DNA from 4 places in the Vibrio sp. SCSIO 43137 genome. Region 2 is predicted to be linked to each of the others. Evidence: predicted binding sites of a transcription regulator. Region 2 holds the regulator's gene; each other region holds the start of a gene.

Region 1 (3,781 bases), 1.1 Mb from region 2:
TACGCAAGCGGCCGCTTTTCCTTTGCCATTACCATTCTGGCTTTAGTGACTGCCATCTTCCTGCAAATATTATCCAATCTTGCCAATGACTATGGCGATGCGGAAAAAGGCACAGATAATGACGATCGTCTGGGGCCAACCCGTGCACTGCAATCGGGCGCCGTTTCAGCTTCAGAGATGAAGAAAGCCATAATCATCAATATTGTGCTGACCATGTTTTCCGGCCTGGCACTTATTTTCTATTCGCTGGACAGTTTGTCGAACATTTTAGCCTTTATCGGTTTGGGGCTGCTGGCTATTCTCAGCTCAATCGCCTATACCATGGGCAGCAAACCCTATGGCTATGTCGGGCTAGGTGATCTTTCGGTATTTATCTTTTTTGGCCTGCTCGGCGTTGGCGGAACCTACTTCCTCCATACCGGCTTACTTGATACCGATATACTGGTTCCGGCCGTTGGTTGCGGTCTACTGGCCGTTGCCGTGCTAAACATCAACAATATGCGCGATATAGAGAATGATGAAGCCTGTGGCAAGCGGACTGTTGCCGTGCGTCTCGGACAGCAATCAGCCAAGTATTACCACATACTACTTATCGGTCTGGCATTTTGTTCTTTCGTGTTTTATCTCTACACGCATTCCACAACCGTCTGGATTATGGTGCCGTTTTTCTTGTCGGCAATCACCCTGTTCAAACACGGCCGTGAAGTGCTGGAATCAAGCTCTCCGGTTCTGATTGCGCCTATGATGCCAACCATTGTGAAGTGTGCATCTATTACTAACATTTTGTTTTCACTGGTAGTTGTGGCTCAAACTCTGACCAGATAATTGAGCCGTATCATTGCAATGGCACTATCAGAAGATATACTTTTAAAATATTAATTTGCCGATAGAAGATGATGCGTATGGAATATAACACTTCTGCCCTTTGTGATATTTACCTTGATCAGGTTGATGTCGTTGAGCCCATGTTCAGTAATTTCGGGGGTTGTGCATCTTTCGCAGGTCAAATCACTACCGTTAAATGTTTTGAAGATAACGGGCTGATCCGCTCTGTTCTTGAAGAGGATGGTAACGGCCGGGTACTTCTTATTGATGGCGGCGGCTCATTAAGAAAAGCCCTTATTGATGCTGAGCTAGCTGTACTTGCTGAAGAGAATGAATGGGAAGGTATCGTCGTCTACGGCTGTATCCGCGAAGTTGATGAACTGGAAGATATGAGTATCGGTATTCAGGCTCTGGCATCCATTCCGGTTGGTGCGGCGAAACAAGAGATTGGTGAGATCGATGTTCCGGTTAATTTTGGCGGTGTAACCTTCCTCCCTGAAGATTACTTATATGCCGACAATACCGGCATCATTCTTTCTCAGGAACCTCTGGATACAGAAATAGACTCGCAGGATGAAGACGAATACGAGCCTATTCCGGAACAAGAAGATTAATCAGTTAATCTGTTGAGACCCATTGAGCAATAAAACGCTCTGTGGGTCTTTATTCTACATCTTCCATTTTGCCAAGCAGAGTTCTGATGCGCTGCTGCCACGCTGCCTGCTCTTCCTGCATTTGCTGATTCTGCTGAACTAAAGCCTCTTTTTCCTCTTTCGCCAACTCAGCCTGCTCACTCAGTTGCTGGTTGCTCTGTTTAAGCTCTTCAACTTCCATTTGCAGTAACGTAATAGTATCTACTGCGGTCTGAATTTTACTTTCTAGTTGTTCTAATACGTCCAATGACATTTTACCTACCTTCATGGGTTCTGTTCGACAAAAACAATAATGACGTATTTTACTTACCCAGCACAAGATGGGCACGGGCTATCTGGTAAAAAACTTATCGTATGCTCAAATTTAGTACGCTTTCTGACAGGCAAATGACATTTCTCTGCCACCAATCCCTTTCGCTGCTTAGCCATGGTTTCAAAGTTCAAAAATGCAAACGATTACAATTTTATATGATAGAATCGCGGCAAATTTTTCCTAACCTATTCTTAATCAATTGGAGTTGATATGAAACGCGATCTGGCGATGGCTTTTTCCCGGGTAACTGAAGGTGCTGCACTTGCCGGCTACAAATGGCTTGGACGAGGCGATAAAAACGCTGCTGACGGAGCAGCTGTGGAAGTAATGCGCAGCCTGTTAAACAAAACAGACATCAGTGGCGAGATAGTGATCGGTGAAGGTGAGATTGACGACGCTCCTATGCTTTATATTGGTGAGGAAGTCGGACTAGGCGGCGATATGGTTGATATCGCAGTTGATCCCATTGAAGGCACAAGAATGACCGCCATGGGACAAGCCAATGCCCTTGCTGTGCTTGCAGCCGGTGAAAAGGGCAGCTTCCTGAAAGCTCCTGACATGTATATGGAGAAACTCGTTGTAGGCCCACAGGCAAAAGGCTGTATTGATCTGAACAAGCCTCTTACTGAAAACCTGAAAAACATCGCTAGGGCATTAGGTAAAACACTGGATACGCTGGTGGTGATCACTCTGGCGAAACCGCGTCATGATGAAACCATCATTAAGATGCAAGAAATGGGTGTTCGTGTATTTGCTGTGCCTGACGGTGATGTGGCAGCCTCTATCCTTACCTGTATGCCGGACAGCGAAGTAGACGTAATGTACTGCATTGGCGGCGCTCCTGAAGGTGTTGTTTCTGCCGCGGTCATTCGTGCTCTGGATGGTGATATGAACGGCCGCCTGCTGGCACGCCATGAGGTAAAAGGCGATACAGAAGAGAACCGCAAACATGGCCAGCTTGAACTGGAACGCTGCGCAGAAATGGGCGTAGAAGCAGGGAAAGTGCTGGAAATGAATGATATGGCCTGCAGCGACAATGTGGTCTTCTCCGCAACTGGTATCACCAAAGGTGATTTGCTGGAAGGCATCAGCCGCAAAGGCGATATTGCCACCACAGAAACGCTGTTGATTCGCGGTCGCTGTCGTACCATCCGCCGCATTAAGTCTATCCACTATCTGCAACGCAAAGATAAAGAAGTGCGAGAGCTTATCCTGTAAACAGTGTGCACGGCTCCGGCCGTGCATTTTTCCCCTCTTCAACGCAAAACTGCTAACTTAAATCTAAGCTTGCCTTCAGCTTCTCTCTCGACCCGATAAATCAAGAATTTACTTTATTAATTACATTGGTCATAATGTCTGTTTTCGATATAAAGAAAACGAATAAAACTCTCAGGGTAACCAAGTGAAAACGGCTGACATCATTCTGGAAAAACTTAAACGTGAAGGGGCTATTACAGCGAAAAAGCTGTCTGAAGATCTCAGCATGACCAGTATGGGCGCCCGTCAACACCTTCAGGCACTTCAGGATTCCGGGCTGGTTGAGTTTTTTGATGTAAAGGTCAAGGTGGGCCGCCCCACCAGAAACTGGAAACTGACCACCGAGGGGCACCAACAGTTTTCAGATCGCCACAGTGATCTCTCTGTTCAGGTTATTGAAGCTGTACACGCCATTTACGGAGAAGAAGGCGTTCAGCAGGTAACCCTTGAGCGGGAAAAAGCGACACTACAACGCTACAAAAAGGCTCTTGCGACAAGCCGCACTTTTGAATCCAAACTTTCCAAACTGGCTCAGCTCAGGGAGCAAGACGGATATATGGCGGAAACCGGTCAGACAGAACAAGGCTACCTGCTGATTGAAAACCATTGCCCTATCTGCAAAGCCGCAAACAGTTGTCCGGCTCTCTGCCAGTCAGAACTCAATGTTTTCAGAGCCTTATTTGAAGAGAACATTGAAATCACCCGCACAGAACATATCGTCAACGACGAACGC
Region 2 (3,781 bases):
CCGAGAAAACTTTCATAATATTTTAATTATGGCCTATGAAAGCAGAGATTATTTCTATTTCGTTTAAACCTTAATCTGAACAGAACAAAAAAGCCGCTAAACAGAGTTAGCGGCTTTGCATTAGCTGGCTTGCAGGTCAATTAATTGAGAGCCTGCATAAGTTCTGCTCGTCTCTCTTGGGTGATTACAGACCAGTGTGTCCCTTTAAGGGCGCCTTCAAGAGCCCACAAAAGTTCTAAATTAACGGTGTCGGGGTGACTTTTCTGTATCGCTTTATAAGCACCAACGGCACCTACTTGTTTCAGGTCGGAGACGGATGCAATACCGGCTTTCTTCAGCATGCGTTCAGTGCCAAGGCGCAGATTAGGTAGATCTTTTAGCCTGCTTGGCTTTTCTTCCGCGTGAGTGGCTTTTTCACTCTTCGCATACTCCAGAGCTTCAGTGGCAATAGAGAGTATCTGATCTGTGTTGTTCCATATTTCATCTGGCAGAGCAAAATACTTAGTGACAACGGGAAAACCACGCTTTTTATAAACGTAAGGTGTGTATCCTGCTGCCTTATACTTTTCAGCGGAAGCTTTATGAGCTCTTATGTGGAGAGAGTTATTTACAACAAGAGCGAACATGGTTTCATCGACAAAAATCCCGAATCCGCCAAACATTGAACGCGACTTTACTTTGCCGAATCGTTCAAATAATAGTAGTGAATCTTTGAGTACTGGTTTATCCATTTTCATAGTCTCGGGTTAGGAAATTGCATCAACCAATTCAGTACCGAGAAATTAACAGAACAGCGAGTTGAGTTGTCAGAACAACGTAAAAACTCAATAGCCTGTCAATCAGTCTTCGGCAACCCCGCTACCTTTCATTTCTGTTAAGGCCGGAAGCTTTGCGTCCCACCCTTTCGGATGGTTTGCCCTGATCGTGACTCTATAAATATAGATAATTTCTGGACAGAGATCACTTTATAGAATGTTTAATGTGATGTTGCTCACTAAATCTCTGGCCGTATTTAAGCAAATTACTAGAGTATTAATTCAAGAGGTGAATGTAATTAGAAGGTTAAATTGCCGTGCTGAAACAGTACTGCACGGCAAACTAAAACATAGCAAATCAGCTTAATTACTAATATTTTTAACGCTATCGCGTACAACCAATTCTGGCTGCATTTCGAACACACGTTTTTCGTGTTCTTTGTTCTTGATTCTTTCCAGCAGAATCTCAAATGCTGTTTTACCTACACGTCGCTTAGGCTGGTGAATGGTGGTTAGCGGCGGAGAGAAATAAGCTGCAAGGTCAATATTGTCATAACCGATCACAGAGATATCTTCCGGGATACGGATACCACGGTGCTGAAGACGGCTCATCAGGCCTAAAGCCATGGTGTCGTTAAAGCAGAATACTGCCGTCGGTTTTTTGTCCATAGCCAGAATCTTGTCAGCGGCCTCAACGGCTGTATCGCATTCAAAGTTACCTTCAAGGATCTTACTTTCGTCAAACTTGATGCCATTCTCTTCCAGCGCGCGGCGATAGCCCTGAGTTCTTTCTATACAGAGTTTCTTATCCAGATGACCGCTAAGGCAGGCGATATCAGTATGGCCATTCTCAATAAGGTATTTGGTCGCTAGGTAACCACCCTCTTCGGAGTTATCAATAATCTTATCTGAATCATCTTCAGAGGACGAGGTACCCTGACCCCAGTCCATAATTACTTTAGGAATATCGGCGTGACCGTCCAGCATCTCCTGAAGTTCAGCTGTCAGGTCAGAACACATAACAAAAATGCCATCAACACGTTTTTCTGCCAGCATGCGGATATAATCGCGCTGTTTCTCGTAGATACCACCTGTGTTACACAGAATAAGAGTGTAACCCTGACGGTAACAGTAGCTCTCAACGCCATCTACAACTTCAGCCAGAAACGGGTTAGTAGACTGAGTTACCAACATACCGATAGTGCGGGTTGTATTACATTTTAAACTTCTGGCCACAGCACTAGGGGCGTAGTTGAGCTCTTTTACTGCGTCCATCACTTTTTGCTGAGTCGCCTCAGCAACAAAACGAGTTTTATTAATTACGTGAGATACAGTAGTCGTTGATACGCCAGCGATGCGCGCAACATCTTTTATGGTGGCCATAAGCTTATCCTATTATTCTGATGTTCTTATAAAGTGTAGACAACTTTTAAATCCATCAATATCTGTGCCGGAAACACAAAAAACCGCTATCTGGTATAGCGGTTTATGATTTTCATGCGTTTATCATCGTTTTCGCAGGCATGATAGCCGCTTTTGCGCAACATACAAAGCTAAAGCTCTAATTAATTTGTATTTGGTCACATTTGCCTGCTATTGCCTGAGATTATTCTCCGGCAAGATAAGTGCAGTCCAGCTTTAAGAAATCGACCAGCAGTGTAGAGACACTGGAATAAAAACCAAAATCATCGAACTTACTGCATTTTTTACTGAACTCAGGGATCCAGCTTAACAGATAAGTTTCAATAAATGCTTTCTGTTCCAGCAGAGCTTGATCAATATGTTCCAGCTTTTCCAGCTCGTTGGATCGAATGATCATATTGCCGAGAAAATCCAGTTCGATGGCAATATGGTCAGCAGGTTCGTTCAGGTCACTGTGTACATCGACACCCTGACTCTGCATCAGTTTTTGCATCTCCTGAGCAGGCTTGTCATTTAACAGGCCGTTCTCACCTATGTACATGGAGGCGTAGGGAAGGGCGCCCGATTTATCTGTCTGCAAAAACAGGCCACAGAAATCTGCTGCCAGTTCCAGTTGAGCATCTTCACGATCCTGAAGACGGTTTAATGCATCAACCATTTTGTCAACAGAAGGCTTAAGGGTAGGGTTCTCACCCAGCCCGGTTAAAAATGAACGGATTTCTGGAGAGTGGTATGCCTGAACATCTTTTTCTGTCAGCTCTTTGGCAAAAAGACTAGAAAGCCACCAGTAGATTTCAGCTCGTTTTTCATTAAACGCTTTTGTCTCTTCCATTATTTAATTCCTAAATAAACAATACTTAAATAATTGTATGCAAAAAATATGAATAGAATTAACTTAAATTATGACAATATATTAAGAAAAATAGGAGAAAATTAACACGGCGTCAAATAGTTGTTCTCCATCAATAAAAATCAAAAAACTCAATAAAAAACTTATTCTGGGCTAGAATTGTTAAATAATATAAATAGAATGCAACGTAACTGAAAAACGGAAAAAGTCATGGTCATGAGCAGTCACGTATTAGTTGTAGAAGATGATGTAGTCACCCGCAGTAAATTGGTCGGGTATTTTCAGAATGAAGGCTATCAGGTCAGTGAAGCCGAAAATGGCGACACCATGCGGGAGGTGCTTCAGGAAAACAATATCGATCTGGTGATGCTGGATATTAACTTGCCGGGTGAAGATGGACTAATGCTGACGCGGGAGCTCAGGACTCAATCGGATATTGGCATCATACTGGTTACCGGACGTACGGACAGTATTGATAAAATTGTCGGCCTTGAAATGGGGGCAGACGACTATGTGACTAAGCCTTTTGAGCTTAGAGAGCTGTTGGTAAGGGTTAAAAACCTGCTATGGAGAATCTCTCTGGTACGTAACCCGCCGGGGGAACCTGACAAGGAGCAGGATTCAGAGTTTGTTGTCCACTTTGGTGAGTGGGTATTTGATATCCAGAGAAGGGCATTAAGCAAAGATGGTCTGCCGGTAAAACTGACCAAAGCAGAGTATGAGTTGCTGGTTGCTCTCTCTTCTAATTCAAATA
Region 3 (3,781 bases), 570 kb from region 2:
ACGTTGCCCATGGCCGCCCAATCGCTCCGGATAACAACGAACCAGCACATCTGGCTCAGACCATCAGTGATATGAAGCTGAAGTATGTGGTTGTCACCTCTGTTGACCGTGACGATCTACGTGATGGCGGCGCACAGCACTTTGCCGACTGTACTAAAGCAATCCGTGAAAAGAACCCGGCGATCAAGATAGAAACTCTGGTACCTGACTTCCGTGGGCGTATGGACACAGCACTGGAAATTCTTAACGATAACCCGCCAGATGTGTTTAACCATAACCTTGAGACTGCTCCGCGCCTGTATCGTAAGGCAAGACCGGGGGCAAACTACAAATGGTCCCTTAAGCTGCTTCAGGAGTTTAAAGCCCTGCACCCTGACGTACCGACGAAATCTGGTCTAATGATGGGATTGGGTGAAACTAAGGAAGAGATTGTCGAAGTGCTTAAAGATCTTCGTGCCCACGGCGTTACCATGCTGACACTGGGTCAGTATCTGGCACCAAGCCGCCATCACCTTCCTGTTGAGCGTTACGTGCCGCCGGAAGAGTTTGATGAACTGAAAGAGATTGCTCTGGAGCTTGGCTTTACTCACGCAGCCTGTGGTCCATTTGTACGTTCTTCATACCATGCCGATATGCAGGCCATGGGTGAAGAAGTCAAATAGTGCACTTCACACTTAACGTTAAAGCCTGTCCAGTGACAGGCTTTCTTTTTATTGGCAAAGACACTCTCGACAGATAAAAACATCTGTTCTCAAGAAATCTCACATTCAACTTTTATCTATGGTTATTTTCCCATTACAATAGAGCTATACATTAAATAAAAAGGAACATTGCAATGAAAAAGCTAGGGTTTATTGCATTTATGACATTGCTGTTAGCAGGCTGCTCCAACAATACACAGCAGGACAACTATCTTGATGCTTCATTTGAACTCTGTAATACAGAAGTAAACGTCTATTCAGTCAGTGATGACGGCAGGGTACGTATTATCTGTGCAGATGGTTCTAAGTTCACGATGAATAGTGAAGATACTCTGGAAATCATGCGCGATATTAATATTGATTACTGTACCGGAGAGGGCCTTTCTAAGTTTAACGAGAGCCGCCGTTACTACTCTTTCCAGTGTAAATCAGGCACGACTCTGAGTATCAACAAAGAGTAACCGACAAGATTAGATACTAAAAAGGGTCAGGCTTATTACAAGCCTGACCCTTTTGTTTATTTGTTATCTGCTGATATTAGCGTTACGCGTAAACAGGCAGTCGCTTACAGATATCCAGCACCTTCTGCTTAGTCGATTCAATCACCGCTTCATCATTGATGTTATCCAGTACATCACACATCCAGCCGGCCAGATCTTTGGCGTCCTGCTCAGTAAAGCCGCGACGGGTAATTGCCGGCGAACCGACACGAATACCAGAGGTAACAAACGGACTCCGTGGATCATTGGGTACCGAGTTCTTGTTTACCGTAATATTAGCTGCACCAAGGGCTGCATCCGCCTCTTTACCGGTAATATCTTTATCAATCAGATCAACAAGGAACAGATGGTTCTCTGTAGAGCCGGATACAATCTTATAGCCACGGGCAATAAACTCAGAAACCATAGCTTTAGCATTCAGTACTACGCGCGCCTGATACTCTTTAAACTCTGGCTCCATCGCCTCTTTAAAGGCAACGGCTTTACCAGCAATAACATGCATTAACGGACCGCCCTGACCACCCGGGAATACTGCCGAGTTCAGCTTTTTATACATCTCTTCGCCGCCGTTAGACAGAATCAAACCACCACGGGGACCCGCCAGCGTTTTATGAGTTGTGGTCGTTACTACATGAGCGTGCGGTAACGGAGTCGGATAAACACCAGCAGCAATAAGGCCGGCAACATGGGCCATATCTACAAACAGATAAGCACCTGCTTTATCGGCAATCTCACGCATGCGCGCCCAGTCAACGATTTGAGAGTAAGCAGAAAAACCACCAATAATCATTTTTGGCTTATGCTCAAGGGCAAGCTGCTCCATCTCGTCGTAATTGATCTGACCCGCTTCATCAATGCCGTAAGGAATGACTTTATAGTGCTTACCAGAGAAGTTAACCGGTGAACCGTGAGTCAGGTGACCGCCGTGTGCAAGGCTCATACCCAGCACCGTATCACCCGGGTTAAGAAGCGCCATATAAACCGCACTGTTTGCCTGAGAGCCTGAGTGAGGCTGAACGTTAGCGTATTCACAGTTAAACAGCTTACAGGCACGCTCAATAGCCAGAGCCTCTGCTTTATCTACATACTCACAGCCGCCGTAATAGCGCTTACCCGGATAACCTTCAGCATACTTGTTTGTCAGCTGAGAGCCCTGTGCTTCCATCACGCGCGGGCTTGTGTAGTTTTCTGAAGCGATAAGCTCAATGTGTTCTTCCTGACGAAGAGTTTCTTCCTGAATTGCAGCATATAATTCTGCATCGTAATCAGCGATGTTCATATCACGCTTTAGCATCTGTATCTCCTGACTCAGATAATCTTTAAATTGCAAAAAACCACATAAATTTCATAAGCAAACGTTTTCGTTGACGTTATAAGCAAGATATTCTACATAATTTGCTGATTTTCAGAAACCCTGCTTATAAAAAATAATCATGCAATTTCTTCATATTCCTTTGAAAAAAGGCTCATGCTATACCACACGCCTAAGTGTCAACTCAGGCATTTACACTGTGTAAATTGTAGAATACATACCTTAACTTTAAAATACCTTATCAAGCTACCGAAATAAGCAGTTTTTCTCTATTATCTGCGCCATTCTCAGTAACATAATTTAAACATGATGGAAAAACATACGATAAAGGAAGATTGGATCGCCATACTGACCGGCACATTTTTAACTGCTCAAGGCGTATTCTTCCTGCAGTCAGCCGATCTGCTTACAGGAGGAACAACAGGCCTTGCTCTTCTGGTAAGCCAGTTAGTGCCGCTCTCCTTTGGTGTTCTCTATTTCCTGTTTAACTGCCCGTTTTATCTTTTGGGATGGAGACGATTTGGTAAGAAATTCGCAGTAAATAGTGCGATTTCCGGCGGTTTAGTGTCAATCTTCGCCGATCACCTGAATCTGGTCATTCAACTTGGTTTCGCAAACCCGATTTATTGTGCCGTTGCCGGCGGACTGTTGATGGGACTGGGCATGTTGATCCTGTTCAGACATAAATCCAGCCTTGGTGGCTTTAACGCCTTCTGTCTGGTGGTTCAGGACAAAACGGGTATTTCAGTCGGAAAAACTCAGCTTGCCATAGACTGCTCTATCTTACTGGCATCCTTCTTCTTTGTTAGCCCTGAAATAATTATTACTTCGGTGTTAGGTGCGGCAGTCCTTAATCTGGTTCTTGGTATGAATCATAAGCCAACCCGTTACAAAGTCACATACGGTAAAACCGCCTGACAAAGATTGAACTCTGTGCAGAAAAGGTATACTAGTAGTAGCATTATTAACCTGTATACCTCTGCTCTATGACCTACCAACCTACAAGCCTGCAATCATTTGATGCTGTTCAATTTCGTCATCAGCTACATAAACATCCGGAATTGTCTGAATGCGAGTTCAATACCGCTGAAACCCTTGTCAACCAGCTTAAAGCGTTTGGTCTGAAGCCGGAGAAAGGCATTGGAGGTAATGGTATCGTCTGTGTGATAGACAGTGGTAAAGAGGGGGAAACTACCCTGCTCAGAGCCGATTTCGACGCCCTGCCGATACAGGAAAAAGCACACCATGACCATGTTTCAGAAACTGAC
Region 4 (3,781 bases), 1.4 Mb from region 2:
AGATAGGATTACTTTGACCCTATCACTTCTGCTGCTATTCGCCAAATCACCACTCTCTTGGTGACAGATACTCTTTATAAAGAATCTCTTCTTCAGAGCCTTCTTCTGGCTGGAAATCATATTCCCATCTGGCTAAAGGTGGCATAGACATTAATATCGACTCGGTTCTGCCGCCACTTTGCAGTCCAAACAGAGTGCCTCTGTCGTATACCAGATTAAATTCAACATAACGACCACGACGGTAGAGTTGAAAATCTCTCTGTCTCTGAGAAAATTCAGTTAACTTGCGCCTTTCAACTATCGGCAGATATGCCTGAGCATAACCTTCTCCCACCGCCTGCATATAAGCGAAAGACTTTTCAAAGCCCCACTGGTTCAGATCGTCAAAAAACAGACCGCCGACACCTCGTGTCTCGTTTCTGTGGGGAAGAAAGAAGTAGCGATCGCACCAAGCCTTATGTTCACTATAAACCTCTTCACCAAAAGGCTTACAGATCTCTTTTGCCTTATCGTGCCATTCCTGACAATCTTGTTCGAAAGGATAAAAAGGTGTTAAATCGAATCCGCCACCAAACCACCAGACAGGATCTTCTCCCTCTTTTTCTGCAATAAAGAACCTTACGTTGGCATGAGAAGTCGGAATAAAAGGGTTGCGTGGATGGATAACCAGAGAGACGCCCATCGCCTCAAAGCCACGTCCTGCCAGTTCAGGCCGGTGTGCAGTTGCTGAGGCCGGCATTTTATCACCGAACACATGAGAGAAGTTGACACCACCTTGTTCGAACACGGCCCCCTCTTTTAGTACCCGCGACCTTCCGCCGCCACCTTGCTCCCTTTGCCAGCTATCTTCTACAAACTTTTCTTTTCCGTCTGCCAGCTCTAGCTGTTGGCAGATAGAGTCCTGCAAAGAAAGTAAAAACTGTTTTACGCTGTTCTTATCTACCTTTTCCATGTAGTTACCCTTGTCGTAATACCTTAAGTGTCTTGGCGTCCCTGATTTCAGATGGTTTATCACGACCACCAGTTTCACCCGCCACAACAACAACTGGGGTGTGCCCTAGTTGCTGCTCAACTTCTGCTGTTGTTTTGCAGGGTGGCTGTCCGGTCAGATTAGCACTGGTTGATGTAATAGGTTTGCCATAAGCAAGACATACCTCCCGCACCAAAGGGTGATCAGTTACCCGTACGGCAACGCTACTAAACTGCCCGGATACGTGACGGCTTACTCTTTTACTAGCCGGCATTACCCAGGTAATAGGTGCCGGCCAGGAGGCCTTGATATGTTCAAGCTGCTGAGAAGTTAGCTCAGATTCATCAACGTAAGGCTTAATCTGCTCATAACTGGCTGCAATCAAAATTAACCCTTTCTTTATAGGGCGCTGCTTTATATCCAGCAAAGCCTGTATGGCTTCTGGGTTGTCGGGATCACAACCGACGCCAAACACACCTTCCGTCGGGTAGGCGATCACGTCTCCGCCGGCCAGAGCTTCTACTGCTTTTTCAATAATCGTCATTTTATCTGTCAGCTTTTTTTCCATTCCAAGAGTGTACTAATTCTTATTCAATCTGACTAAATCTATTTACAGCATAAATAAACTTTTCCCTACGCAAACGTTTTCCTTGCGCAGTTTTCACCTTATAATGCGCAAACAGTCATATATCTAATGTGAATCAGGAGTCATGGATGAAAGTCGGAATAATTATGGGGTCAAAGTCTGACTGGCCAACAATGAAGTTGGCAGCGGATATGCTGGATCAGTTTGCTGTTCCTTATGAGACAAAGGTTGTGTCTGCTCACCGCACACCTCAACTGCTCGCCGACTATGCCACAAGTGCAAAAGAGAGAGGAATTAAAGTGATTATTGCCGGTGCGGGTGGCGCGGCTCATCTGCCGGGTATGGCTGCGGCTTTCACCTCTCTGCCGGTGCTGGGTGTTCCTGTTCAGTCAAGAGCATTAAAAGGAATGGACTCTTTGCTGTCTATTGTGCAGATGCCGAAAGGAATTGCCGTCGGCACCCTGGCTATCGGAGAAGCCGGGGCAGCCAATGCAGGCTTGCTTGCCGCACAAATCATTGCCACTCACGATGACGAAGTAGCAGATAAGGTAGAGGCTTTCAGAAATAGCCAGACTGAAACCATTCTTGCCAACCCTGACCCACGAGAGGACGACTAACATGCAGGTACTGGTACTGGGTGCTGGTCAGCTAGCCAGAATGATGGCGTTGGCCGGGGCACCGCTGAATATTGATGTATCGGCATATGATGTCCGCTCAGAAAATGTTGTCCATCCTCTGACGCTTGCTGTTATAGAGGCAGACTTAGAAAAAGCGATTAACCAGGCTGATGTTATTACTGCTGAGTTTGAACATATTCCTGCAGATATTCTGACTATCTGTGAAAAGAGCGGAAAATTCTTACCAAATCCTGAGGCGATACGTGCCGGTGGTGACAGAAGAGTGGAGAAAGCGCTACTTGATGCATCTGGTGTCCGTAATGCCAAGTACCACATAATCAATCAGCGGGCAGACTTAGACACAGCCATTGAGAATATCGGGCTTCCCTTGGTATTAAAAACGGCTCTTGGCGGTTACGACGGTAAAGGGCAGTGGCGTCTGAAGTCAGTTGATCAAGCAGATTCTGTCTGGCAGGAGATGGCTGACAGCATAAAAAGCACAGAGCATCAGGCAGTTGTGGCTGAGCAGATGATTCCGTTTGAGCGTGAAGTCTCGCTAATTGGCGTACGTAACCAGCAAGGTGATATTAAAGCTTACCCTCTTACAGAAAATACCCACTTCGATGGAGTTCTAAGTGTATCCCGCGCCTTGCCTGAACATGCTCTGCAGCAGCAGGCGACGGACATGTTTAAAGCTATCGCTGAAAACCTGAACTACGTAGGCGTTCTGGCTCTGGAGTTTTTTGAACTAGACGGAAAACTACTGGTCAATGAGATCGCCCCCAGAGTCCACAACTCCGGTCACTGGACTCAGCAAGGTGCTGAAGTTTGCCAGTTTGAAAACCATCTCCGAGCCGTCTGCGGTCTGCCCCTTGGCAGTACTGAATTGATTCGCCCGACCGCCATGGTCAATATTCTCGGGCAGGATTTACTACCGGAACAGCTACTATCTCTGGATAGCTGCCATATTCACTGGTACGGAAAAGAGAAGCGTCCCGGAAGAAAGATGGGACATATCAATATTTGTGCTGATAACGAACAGCAGCTTAGTGAGCGATTACTTACTGTATCGAAATGGTTAGATAAGGATAGCTTTCCCGGCCTGCATGTAGCATTAAATCAATAAACTTCAGTAGTAAAAAAGGCGCTTTATCATGCGCCTTTTTCTCTATTTACCCTGAATATGCTGACATTTCCTGCTCGCACACTGAACTTCCTCTTTCTTCTCTAGCAGAAGTGGGTAACCACAAACCTCACACTTACCTATTACAGGAGGCTGGTTGACGGCAAACTTACATTTAGGGAAGTTATCGCAGGCATAGAAAACTTTACCGAAGCGGGACTTTCTCTCCACAAGCTGACCACGGTTACACTCCGGACAAGTACAACTATCCGTTTGTTCCTTATCAGCTTCTTGCTCCATTGACTCGATATGCTGACAATCAGGATAGCCACTACATCCGATAAACATACCATAGCGTCCCTGACGTAAAACTAACTCACTCTGACATTGCGGACAGGGAACACCTAACGGCTTAACAATATGACCATCATTTTGATGAAGGGGTTTAATATAGTCGCACTGCGGATACTGGTTGCATCCGAGAA

Evidence for each region. The regulator PurR, encoded in region 2, represses purine synthesis genes. The targets are predictions, from matches to a motif close to TNANGNAAACGTTTNCNTNA.
Region 1: a site for PurR is predicted at 1,923-1,942, ahead of glpX (class II fructose-bisphosphatase). Genes of this name have one in related genera too.
Region 3: a site for PurR is predicted at 2,549-2,568, ahead of glyA (serine hydroxymethyltransferase). Genes of this name have one in related genera too.
Region 4: a site for PurR is predicted at 1,604-1,623, ahead of purE (5-(carboxyamino)imidazole ribonucleotide mutase). Genes of this name have one in related genera too.

The regions. Positions count from the first base shown of each region.
Region 1 is NZ_CP116383.1:3,097,006-3,100,786, forward strand. Features, by position in the region: gene PK654_RS14525 (1,4-dihydroxy-2-naphthoate polyprenyltransferase) at 1-825, shown strand, start outside; gene rraA (ribonuclease E activity regulator RraA) at 903-1,439, shown strand; gene zapB (cell division protein ZapB) at 1,489-1,731, opposite strand; gene glpX (class II fructose-bisphosphatase) at 2,002-3,009, shown strand; gene PK654_RS14545 (helix-turn-helix transcriptional regulator) at 3,194-3,781, shown strand, end outside.
Region 2 is NZ_CP116383.1:1,976,266-1,980,046, reverse strand. Features, by position in the region: gene PK654_RS09270 (TfoX/Sxy family DNA transformation protein) at 141-731, opposite strand; cyclic di-GMP riboswitch class I at 846-928, opposite strand; gene purR (HTH-type transcriptional repressor PurR) at 1,119-2,138, opposite strand; gene torD (molecular chaperone TorD) at 2,362-3,009, opposite strand; gene torR (two-component system response regulator TorR) at 3,244-3,781, shown strand, end outside.
Region 3 is NZ_CP116383.1:2,547,920-2,551,700, forward strand. Features, by position in the region: gene lipA (lipoyl synthase) at 1-662, shown strand, start outside; gene PK654_RS11950 (hypothetical protein) at 836-1,162, shown strand; gene glyA (serine hydroxymethyltransferase) at 1,245-2,495, opposite strand; gene PK654_RS11960 (YitT family protein) at 2,823-3,431, shown strand; gene PK654_RS11965 (amidohydrolase) at 3,500-3,781, shown strand, end outside.
Region 4 is NZ_CP116383.1:3,326,473-3,330,253, forward strand. Features, by position in the region: gene hemF (oxygen-dependent coproporphyrinogen oxidase) at 47-952, opposite strand; gene PK654_RS15650 (L-threonylcarbamoyladenylate synthase) at 957-1,514, opposite strand; gene purE (5-(carboxyamino)imidazole ribonucleotide mutase) at 1,685-2,173, shown strand; gene PK654_RS15660 (5-(carboxyamino)imidazole ribonucleotide synthase) at 2,175-3,299, shown strand; gene PK654_RS15665 (DNA topoisomerase family protein) at 3,342-3,781, opposite strand, start outside.